One region of the Paenibacillus sp. JCM 18996 genome, then DNA from elsewhere that is predicted to be linked to it. Evidence: riboswitches for the same ligand, from Rfam matches in the RefSeq annotation. Region 1 holds a riboswitch; the other holds the start of a gene.
The links. A riboswitch is a leader RNA that binds a small molecule or an ion and turns the genes downstream of it on or off. The one in region 1 is predicted to bind cyclic di-AMP.
Positions count from the first base shown of each region.

Region 2: linked by a shared signal. The riboswitch ahead of ACZ5N7_RS04460 (C40 family peptidase) and the one ahead of ACZ5N7_RS01220 (3D domain-containing protein) in region 1 are both predicted to bind cyclic di-AMP.

Region 1 is NZ_AP043884.1:248,222-253,499, forward strand. It holds gene ACZ5N7_RS01205 (ABC transporter substrate-binding protein) at 1-230, opposite strand, end outside; gene ACZ5N7_RS01210 (carbohydrate ABC transporter permease) at 283-1,104, opposite strand; gene ACZ5N7_RS01215 (carbohydrate ABC transporter permease) at 1,101-2,051, opposite strand; cyclic di-AMP (ydaO/yuaA leader) riboswitch at 2,472-2,651, shown strand; gene ACZ5N7_RS01220 (3D domain-containing protein) at 2,660-3,475, shown strand; gene ACZ5N7_RS01225 (ROK family protein) at 3,560-4,768, opposite strand; gene ACZ5N7_RS01230 (chromate transporter) at 4,848-5,278, opposite strand, start outside.
Region 2 is NZ_AP043884.1:913,580-918,857, reverse strand. It holds gene ku (non-homologous end joining protein Ku) at 1-425, opposite strand, end outside; gene ACZ5N7_RS04470 (ammonium transporter) at 681-1,982, shown strand; gene ACZ5N7_RS04465 (hypothetical protein) at 2,095-2,436, opposite strand; gene ACZ5N7_RS04460 (C40 family peptidase) at 2,572-3,429, opposite strand; cyclic di-AMP (ydaO/yuaA leader) riboswitch at 3,431-3,571, opposite strand; gene ACZ5N7_RS04455 (YwbE family protein) at 3,720-3,914, opposite strand; gene ACZ5N7_RS04450 (lipoate--protein ligase) at 3,962-4,969, opposite strand; gene odhB (2-oxoglutarate dehydrogenase complex dihydrolipoyllysine-residue succinyltransferase) at 5,233-5,278, opposite strand, start outside.

The DNA of each region.
Region 1 (5,278 bases):
ACTTTAATATCCTTGTGAGACGCGTTAAAATCCGCAACAAGCTTGTCCACCGCTTTAGTGAGCTCTCCGCCCATCGAGTGCCACCATACGACTTTAACCGGCTGACTTTCCTTAGCCGCTGGGGCAGGGCTTGCTGCGTTATCACCTGTGTTTCCTTTGGAACAAGCGGTGCTGAATAACATCAATGCAGCCATTATAACCAGAAAAAAACTTCTAAAACTGCTTTTCATCGGATTCTCTCCTTGGTTTTAATTTATATATGAACCTTCTAGAGGGACATATCTATCCTTTTACTGCTCCGGCGCTTATACTTCGTACAAGCTGTTTCAATCCAAGCATCAACAGAATCAGGGAAGGGAGCAGCACCAGCGTGACGCCGGCCAGCACCAGGTTCCAAGAAGTGAACTCTTCCCACTGCAGCATGGAAATACCTATTTGCACCGTTCTCATCGTATCGCGGTTTGTGATGAGCAAGGGCCATAAATACAGATTCCAGGCGTGCAGGAACGCATATACGCCAAGGGTGGCTAAACCCGGCCTGCTCAAAGGAAGCGCAATGGAGAAATAAATTCTGATCTGGCCGCTGCCGTCAATCTTGGCCGCTTCGAACAGCTCCCTGGGAAGCTGCATGAAAAATTGCCTTAAAAGAAAGGTGCCGAAGGCAGTAGCCATGAAAGGCACCGTTAATCCCTCGTAGCTATCCATCCAACCCCAGGCTTTAACGGTTAAATAGTTAGGAATCATCGTGACTTCCGAAGGAACCATCATCGTAGAGAGGAACAGGGCGAACAGCAGCTTTTTTCCTTTAAATTGCAGCAGCCCGAATGCGTAACCGGCCAAAGAGGCGGTAATCAGCTGTCCTATTGTAATGCTCGCCGCGGTAATAAAGCTGTTCTTGATAAAATCGATGATCGGCACGGCTGCCAGAACACCAATAAAATTTCCCATATAAAAGGAAGAGGGCAGGAGCGGCGGCGGGTACTTGGAAGCTTCCGCGGGGGTCAGCAGCGCGCTCCAGAAAGTATACAGGACAGGAAACATGACTACCAGCGACAGTAAAACGAGCAGAGCGTACATTAATGCTGCTTTCGGTTTAGTTATCATTGGTAATGTACCTTCTTTTCGAAAAATGTGAACTGGATGACCGTCAGCACCATAATGATGGCAAACAGGATAAGGGCTGCGGCGCTGCCCGCACCAAATTGGAAGTTGACGAACGCTTCCTGATAAATCGCGTAAACGAGCACTCGCGTACTATTGATCGGGCCTCCCTTGGTCATAATATGAATCTGGCCGAAGGTCTGCAGTATGTTGATGATGGATACGATCGACACAAAAAATATGGTCGGAGAGATCAGCGGCAGGGTGAGTTTGCGAAAAGTATGGTACGGAGAAGAACCGTCTATTTTCGCGCTCTCGTAAATTTCCTGGGAAATTCCCTGCATTCCGCTGAGCAGTACAAGATAATTGAAGCCCAGGTTCATCCATATCGTCATTATGGAGACAGAAATCAGCGCCCATGCGGGGTCGGCAAGCCAAGAAACAGGATGGAGCCCGATCGATTGCACAAAATAATTGAGTATCCCTACGGTCGGATGGAACAGCGCCATCCAGATTACGGCGCCGGTACCGGCCGAAATGGCCATTGGGAGGGCAAAGAAAAATTGAAACACCTTTATGCCGCGCAGCCGGTTTACTGTTAACCAGGCCAATAACAGCGAGGCCACGATGCCGAGCGGGATTGTGAATAACGCAAACAAACCCGTGACTTGCAGACTTGTCCAAAATTTATCGGAAACTAGCAACTCCTTGAAATTGTCCGTTCCCACAAAGGCCGCGACTCTACCCCTTGGATCCGTAATATGCAGGCTAAGATACACGGTTCTCAGCAGCGGATAGAATAGAAAGATGCTGAATAAAACCAGAGAAGGAGCAAGGAACAAGTAGGCGAGGCCGGTTTCTTTCCATACGGCTAGCCGGCGGGACTGGGTTTTTGGTGAAGCAATCCGGGCTGGTTGTGATATATCTATATTATTTTTTGCCATGCCCATAGGCTGACCTCCTTCTTTAATTGACTTGTCTCATTATAGAGAAGGAATGTTTTTCGCAAGTTAGCGGGATGTAAAATAATTGTTAACAGTTGTCGATTTATGTCGAGAGATATTGTGGTATAGCGCATATGTGGTTTAACAGCCTGCAAAATCAGAGTGGAAGTGTAATCCGCAGGCTTTTTTTTGTACATAAAAGCGCAGTGAAATGGCATTGTCAAGTTAATTTTATATTAAAGTATGATGAGAATGGGGAGAAAGAAACATTAAAAAATTCCTCGTTTATTTGAATTGTTTACGCAGTGTAAACATTGTGGCGCCCCACAGTTAACCCGTTTGCAGGGATATGAATTTTTTTTAACGTTAATTTCGCTGTGCTTATTTGCAGTTTTTGGGTGTTTCTATAGATGTTTCAGTATGGTAGTTTGGTAGGAGCCGAGACTTCAGGGACGTTATATTTCAATTGAAGTGCGGGGGACGATATATCGAGGCGCTGTTCTTTTGTAACTTGCGCTGCAGGGGTGAATCGAGCTTTTTTCGTTAGGGCTGTATCCTTGGGCCCGAACCCGTCAACTAACCTCGTAGGCGAATAGAAAAGGAGACGATACCAGATGAACCTTTTTTCTTTGAAAAAAACAATGCCTGTAATGGGGATTGCCGTGGGGCTTCTTGGCGTAAGCGGTCCTATTTCTTTTGCGGCGAAAACTCCGCTGCCTCTACAGGCAGAAACCGCTGCAGTAAAAACGAAAGCGCAGGCTGTGAATTTTACTGTGGAGTGGCCGATTTTCGGACCAAAGCAGGTGGAACGTTTTGTAAAGCCCAATGCTGAAGCGGCAGCTACTGGCGCCCCGGCTGCTGCAGCCGTTGACGCGTCGGAGAAGGCACCGGCTGATGTGTCAGCCCCGCTGCTCGCCAACCTCAAGCCCGCCGCTGCGCCCGTGGCTGTCGCACCCCAACCCGTGGTAGTTGCCGCTGCACCGGCACCCGCGCCAGTCAATGAAAAGACAGTGTCTGCTCCGGCTGAACCTGATGCCAACAAAGCAGCCGTTGCTCAATCTGATGCCACTAAAGCAGTCCCGGTCAAGGCTAAAGCCGACGCGCCTGCCAATTTTAAAAAAGAGATCGAGGCTAAAGCCACAGCCTATTCCGGTTCTGCGGAAGAAAACGGAGGGTATGCCGGTATGGATGCCATGGGAAATAAACTTGAGCTCGGAACGATCGCTGTCGACCCCCGAGTGATTCCGCTGGGTTCCACGGTGTACGTAACCGGTTATAACCACAATGGGCTGCCGGTAAAAGGTATGACCTTTAAAGCTACGGATACCGGGGGAGCCATTAAAGGGAACCGTATCGATATATTCCTGCCCGGATCGAATGATCAAATTTCCTCGTTCGGCATTCAGAACGTCAAAATATATGTACTATAATAGAGATAGATATGGAAAAGGTCCCTGCACTTTATGAGTACGGGCCTTTTTCGTTTTGACGTCAAAGCGGGGACTCTCACATTTTTATTCCGTCAGCTTATTGATTACCATTACCGCCGCACCCGTCACCAGAGCTTCTTCTCCAAGACGGCCCTGGCTGAAAACAACCTGATAAATCGGATAATAATACGTGTTCTGGATGGCCACTTTGGTGGAAACCCGGAAGAACAAAGGGTGCGCATTAATAAGCGGGCCGCCCAGGATGACTTTCTCGGGATGAAGAATGTTAAGGAGGTTGGCCAGCCCGATGCCGAAGTATGCTGCGGACTGTGTGAACAATTCGACCGTCAAGGGGTCGTTCTGCTTTAAAGCCGCGGTCAAATCGGTGAATGTGATTTTCTCCGGGGCGCCCGTGATGCTGCGCAGCGCGCTTTCACGCCCTTGCTTAAGCCTGGAAACAGCCGCCTGCTCCAAAGCGTGGACGGACGCGAAGGATTCCAGGGATCCGTAATTTCCGGATGCGTTCAGCCGGGGTCCGTCGGTTTGAATAATCATTTGGCCGATCGAGCCCTCCATATCCACCGCCCCGTAAACCACCTTTCCGCCCGCGGTCATCGAAGAACGAAGGCCGACCCCGAGATGGATGTACAGCAGGTGGCGGTAATCCCGCCGGCGGTCCGCCCAATATTCGCCTATGATCGCCGTGTTCGCTCCATTATCCAGAAAGACGGGGATGTTTAGCCGGTCCTCCAGAAGCTGCACTATAGGCACGTTGCTCCAGCCCGGAGCGGGAAAATGCAGCGGGCTCAAGATCATCCCGGCGGCAAAATCCAAAGGTCCTACGGCGCCGATTCCGATGCCCAGTATCGCCGAGGCTTCGATGGCATGCCCGGACAGCATGGATTCCATGGAAGAGACCAGTTCGGTCAGCAGTGCATCTGGCGTCATTTTTTCCGTCATCAGCCACCGTTTCGTTTCCAGCTTGTTCATATGCAGATCGCAAAGGATGAGTTTGGAGCTAAGCCTGGAAATTTCGATGCCGACCACATAAGCATACAGGGGATTCGTCCGGTACAGGATGGGCCTTCTCCCTCCGGTGGATTCTCCCAGCCCTGCTTCCACAAGCAAGCCCTGAGCGGTCATTTCCTCCAGCGTTCGGGTGAGCGTGCTGCCCGTCATCGAACTTTGCTCCAGAAGATCTATCTTCGACATAATATCCTGTTTGCGGATCAATTCGTATACTTCTTTGCTTTTCCGGTTTGGCAGCCGGTTCTGCGGCAAAAGCTTATCCATAAAAAAACCCCCGTCATCGAGCTCTCTTGTCACAAAAAGAGCTGGCTACAAGGGTTTATTATACATGAGCGGCGGGCGATTAACCATAGATGGCTGCGCCCAGCAAGCCGGAAAGCATAATGACATACAACGGATGCATCCTCTTTACAAACAAAGCGTACAGAGCTGCGGCAAAAATAAGTCCGGCAACGGCGGTATGCAGCGAGATTGCCGCGATCAATCCGTTGGAAGAGGCAAACCTGTACGCACCATAGAAAATAAGAACGGCAACGACGGGACGGAGCCCGTAAAAAGCGGATTTGACCCATAAATTGTCATGATATTTTTGCAAAAAAGCGGCCACAACTATGAGGATGAGCAGCGAGGGCAGGACGATCCCGGCCGCCGCGGCGCAAGCTCCAAGCCATCCGGATGTGCGGTAGCCTATTATAATGGCGCTGTTGGTAGCGATAGGACCCGGAGCCATCCCCGCCAGGGCGATTACGTCTGTAAGCTGTTGAGTAGTGAGCC
Region 2 (5,278 bases), 670 kb from region 1:
ATGGTCACATTGGCGATGCCTATCTTGTTCGTCGCTTCCAAAGCGTCCAGCAGCAGATTATATGCGGTCGTACCCGTATTGTCGGGAGCCAGGTAGTATGTTTTCTGGTAATAGATCGGATCGATCTCCTCCAAATCCACGAAATCGAGAATCTTAATCTGCTTCGTGTCCTCAGAGGCCAGTTTATTCAACTCTTCCTTATCAAAGGTCACAAAATGGCCCGGCTCGTATTCATAGCCCTTGACGATCTCGTTCCAGTTGACATCCTTTTCGCATTTGGGGCAGGTCCGGACGTAATGAATCGGTACGGAATATTCCTTGTGAAGCATTTTCATCGGTATATCGTTATCCTGCGTGGCTGAGAACATCTTCACAGGAACATTCACCAGCCCAAAATTGATCGCGCCCTTCCAAATGGTCTGCATTCCTATCCCTCCCATTCTATGTGTAATTGTTATTTAAACCGTTTTGGTCCCGATTTATCATCGTGGCGATGGCAATATCCTCCTGCCTGCGGGGAATGCTAAATTCGAACTTAACTTCAGAACATCAGGCGTAATTTCGACAAAAACGGGCTTTCGTGTCAGTTTTACTAACAGATACTGTTGACATCGTTTTTACTGCCACTTTATAATGGATGAATGTATGACAAGTTAGCTTATATGACAGGAGATGAACGAATGAGCGTCGAGCAATTGACCGGCGGACTTGATACCATATGGGTGATTCTGACGGCTGCAATGATTTTGCTGATGGAAGGCGGATTCGCTCTTTTGGAAGCGGGTTTTGTCAGGCGAAAAAACGCGGCCAGCATAATAATGAAGGTTTTTGTCGATATCGCATTCGGTGCGTTGGTGTTTTTCCTGTTCGGATTCGGCATTATGTACGGGAAAGATGTATGGGGATTGCTGGGAATGAGCGGGTTCCTGATGGGAGGGGATCTCACACATATTAAATTGAACATTTCGCATGAGACCTACTGGCTGTTCCAGTGCGCCTTCGTCATTGCGGTGATCTCCATCGTTTCCGGGGCGGTTGCCGAAAGGATCAACTTTAAAGCTTACATCCTGTACACCATAGCCATGACGGGGCTGATCTACCCGATTGCGGGACATTGGGTATGGGCAGTGGGCGGCTGGTTGGGAAAGCTGGGAATGATCGATTTTGCCGGCTCAGCGGTCATTCACGCGTTAGGGGGATTCTCCGCGCTGGCTGCGGCGAAGCTGATCGGTCCGAGAATTGGAAAATATAACGACGACGGCAGCGCGAACATCGTTCCGCCCTCCAATCTTCCGTTAGCTTCGGTCGGCGCTTTTATTCTTTGGTTCGGCTGGTTCGGGTTTAACTCGGGAAGTACGCTTAGCGCCGCCAATTATTCTGTGGAGATCGGACATATCGCGGTGACCACGATGCTTGCCGCGGCTGCCGGTGCGGCTTCCTGCATTCTGTTCACTATGATGCGATATCAGAAATCCGACCCTCCGATGGTCATCAATGGCGCGCTGGCGGGACTAGTGGGAATTACGGCAGGTTGCGCCTATGTGTCAGAAGGGGTGGCTATCTTCATCGGCGCGGTGTGCGGAATCGTCATGATCTTCGCCACGGAATTCCTTGAAAGCAAAAGGATCGACGATCCGGTCGGTGCCTTCGCCGTGCACGGTGTCAGCGGAAGCATCGGTACTCTGGCTGTCGGGTTGTTTGCCATTCCGGAATGGACTTCCAAATTCAACCTCAGCGGCGCGGGCTTGTTCTACGGCGGCGGCTGGTCTCTGCTCGGCATTCAGGCTTTGGGACTCGCCATCGTCTGTGTGTGGGGCTTTTGCCTGACCTGGCTTGCGATGAAATTGATAAGCCTGCTCGTTCCGGTCCGTGTCAGCAGAGATGAGGAGCTGGTCGGACTCGATGTGGGCATCCACGGTGTTCCCGCCTACAGCGAGGAGCACGATTTTATTGCTGTACCGTCTATCATAGATAAAGAATAATCAGCTGGAACTCTATAATAATCGACTGCGCCCCAAACAACGAAAAAGCCGCTTATCCATTGGATAAACGGCTTTCACTGTCTTCCCCCATCTTATGGAGGAAGCACAACTGTTAGATCTCTTCATTCAATTGAGCTTTAAGCGACTCGATTTCCTGTCTCAGCTGCTTTACCGTCTCAAGCGGCTTCTTAACATAATGGATATACTCTACAGCCAAGTGATGATCCGGTTTTTTGCCTGTCAACAAACGCCTTAAACCTGACATGGATTGATAGCTTTGTTCTTCGCGAAGTCTTCTCTTTTCATAACGCTCAATGGCTTGCTCAATATCCAAGACCTGCTGCTCTTTCTGGGCGATAAGAGATTCCAAAAGGGAGAACACATCCGCATTTTTATCGGTATTTTTGGAAGAATCCATTGAAGGGAAAGAATCCGTTATAAGCGCAGTCAGCATGAGAGTTCACCTACCTGATTATGTTAACTATTTTCACACTGATTCTATTTTACCTCATTTTGCGGCTCTTGAAAAGGTTTATTAAAAAAAGCATTGGTTAAAAAAAAGACCGGAAAAAATTCCGGCCGTCTATATTCAGATAAAGCGTTTGGCGCCAATGTATCTGGATCCCCAATAACCGCTTTGCAGGCTGTCAATTTTAACACCGTCATCGGTGGCGGATATAAATTGATTGTTGCCTAAATAAATTCCGACGTGTGAAGGGACCTTAGCCTGGGCGAAGAATACCAGATCTCCGACCTTGGGCTGGGCGACGGGATTACCTGCGGTGTTCATGTCTCTGGATGTCCGGGGAAGCGATACGCCGTTCTTGCCATAAACATACTGGACAAAACCCGAGCAGTCGAATCCGTCAGGGCTCGTCCCACCATATTGGTAGGCAGTGCCGAGATACTGCTTGGACAACTCCACGATTCTTGTGGAGATTGCTTTCTCCACCACCTTGGACGGTGCCCACCATGCGGGTGCGTGGTATTTTCCGTCCTTACCGAGGATGGCAATATAGTTGGTTTGATCCCATTGGGTAGTAATTCCCAAGTTTTCGCTCACAAAGCGAAGGGGAACCATCACCCTGCCTTCCTGAAACAAAGCCTGCGTGCCAATGCTTACTTTCTCGCCGTTCACCGTGGCATAAGACTGTCCTGTCGTAATCACAATCTTTTTCTCTGGACTGCTTATCGTTACCGTCACCTGCTGACCATCCATCTGCCAATCCACATTGTAGCCCAATTCTTCCGAAATCAGACGAATCGGCGTCTGCAGATTCTGATTGCCGTCTATGAACGGCTGTGCATCAGGAAAAGACACGAGGTGATCGTTAATCTGTACCTTCACACTACTGTTCAATACAGCGGCTTCCGCCGAATGAGCGTGAAAAAGACCGGACAGCAAAAATGCGCCCGTTAACACAAGCGAGCTTGCCAAAACCTTCAACTGCTTTCCTCCTTGTAGCCTCCGAGGTTAGTTGGCGGGTTCGGGTAGAGGTTGCTCCCTGGTCTGGCCTGCGCCAAACGTTCACCCCAAAATAAGTCCCCCGTACCAATGATAGGACCATTGGATTCGGCATCTGTTTTGTTGCTGTTTTTTCAACTATTTCAATGTAACATATGATAAAAGAGGGTAAACACCCATTTTTCAACAAAATTGTGTCCAAATTAAGACAATAAGAAAGAGACCTCATATTGAAGTCTCTTGTCTTCTTCTTGCTTAGTGGCCTTCGTCCCTCAACTAAGTATTTCTTTGACTCTGCCTACCTGTCCATCTGTCAAACGAACCTTGATTCCATGGGGATGCGTGGGAGAATTCGTTAAGATGTCCTTGACGATTCCCTTGGTTAACGCACCTGTCCTCTGGTCTTTCTTCAAAACGATACTGACTTCCAGGCCTGGGCGGATATGGCTCCGGTTCTGACCGTTCATGCTGTCACCTTCTTCATCCTTAACTTATGAGATTCGCGGCAAGCGGGCTAACTATTCTTTAACATCAATAAATCCAGAAAAGACTCAGGCTCCAACCGGCCGAAATATGCCCGCAAATCGATGCCTGACAAGGCTTTTATCACCTCGGACTCTTCATAGCGCACACCTTTGAGCTGATCTTCAATATCCGAGATTTCCCCAGCACCAAAAAAATCGCCGTAAATTTTCAGATCGCTGATAAGGCCTTTCGATATATTCATCCGGACATCTATGGTTCCGACCGTTTCGAAACGCTTCTTGCTATGCAGAGTGCTCTCCGGAGATTTGCCGTAGTTCCAATCCCAGCTCCCATATCTCTCCTTCGACAGACGGCGGATCGCTTCCCAATCCGATTCCTCGAGCTGGACACGGGGCACATCCTGTGGCCACTTGCCGAAAATCGATTGCAGCAGTTCATTCCTGAATTCTTCAATCCTCATCGGCGCATCCAGAAATTCGCTTATGTTGGCCACTCTGCTGCGAATGGATTTTATGCCTTTGGATTGGATTTTTTCCGGGTGCACGTTGAGCGCCGACACGACATTTTCTATTTCGGAATCGAACAAAAGCGTACCGTGGCTGAACATCCGGCCCTTGGTGGTGAATTGGGCATTGCCGGATATTTTGCGCTCGCCGACCTGGATATCGTTTCTCCCAGTCAAATGTGCCTGGACACCAAGCTTCTTCAGCGCCTTGATCACCGGCTCCGCGAATTTCTGGAAGTTGTGGAACGACTCGCCGTCATCCTTTGTAATGAAGCTGAAATTCAGGTTTCCCAGATCATGGTACACCGCTCCGCCGCCGGATAACCTTCGGACTACATGGAGTCCATGCTTTTTGACATACTCGGAGTTGATTTCCTCCAACGTATTCTGGTTTTTTCCAATGATGATCGACGGTTCGTTGATATAAAAAAGCAGGTAGCTTGTGTCCATCGGCAAATTCTTCAAAGCATATTCTTCTATGGCAAGGTTGATTCTTGGATCGGTGATACCTTCATTGTCTATAAAAAGCAACATCTTCCCCTCCTGCCGCTCACTGTATTCTCATTTTAATCTAAAATAGTCCTGTACACAAAAATCGCTAAATCGTATGCAGAGAAGCAGATAAAAACAGCCCCGGCACGGCAGCAAGTCCGACCGAGGCTGTTTCATATTTGCACAGACTGCACCGCCGTCCGGGCTGTTTCTTGCCTGCACACTCGGCACCGCCCCTCGAAGCAGTTTCCTGCCAACACTTGCAGCTTCGACAGCTGCGAGCCTGACAAAACTGCCGGCCGTTACCCTTCGAGCAGCAATGTTTCCGGATCTTCGAGCAGCTCCTTG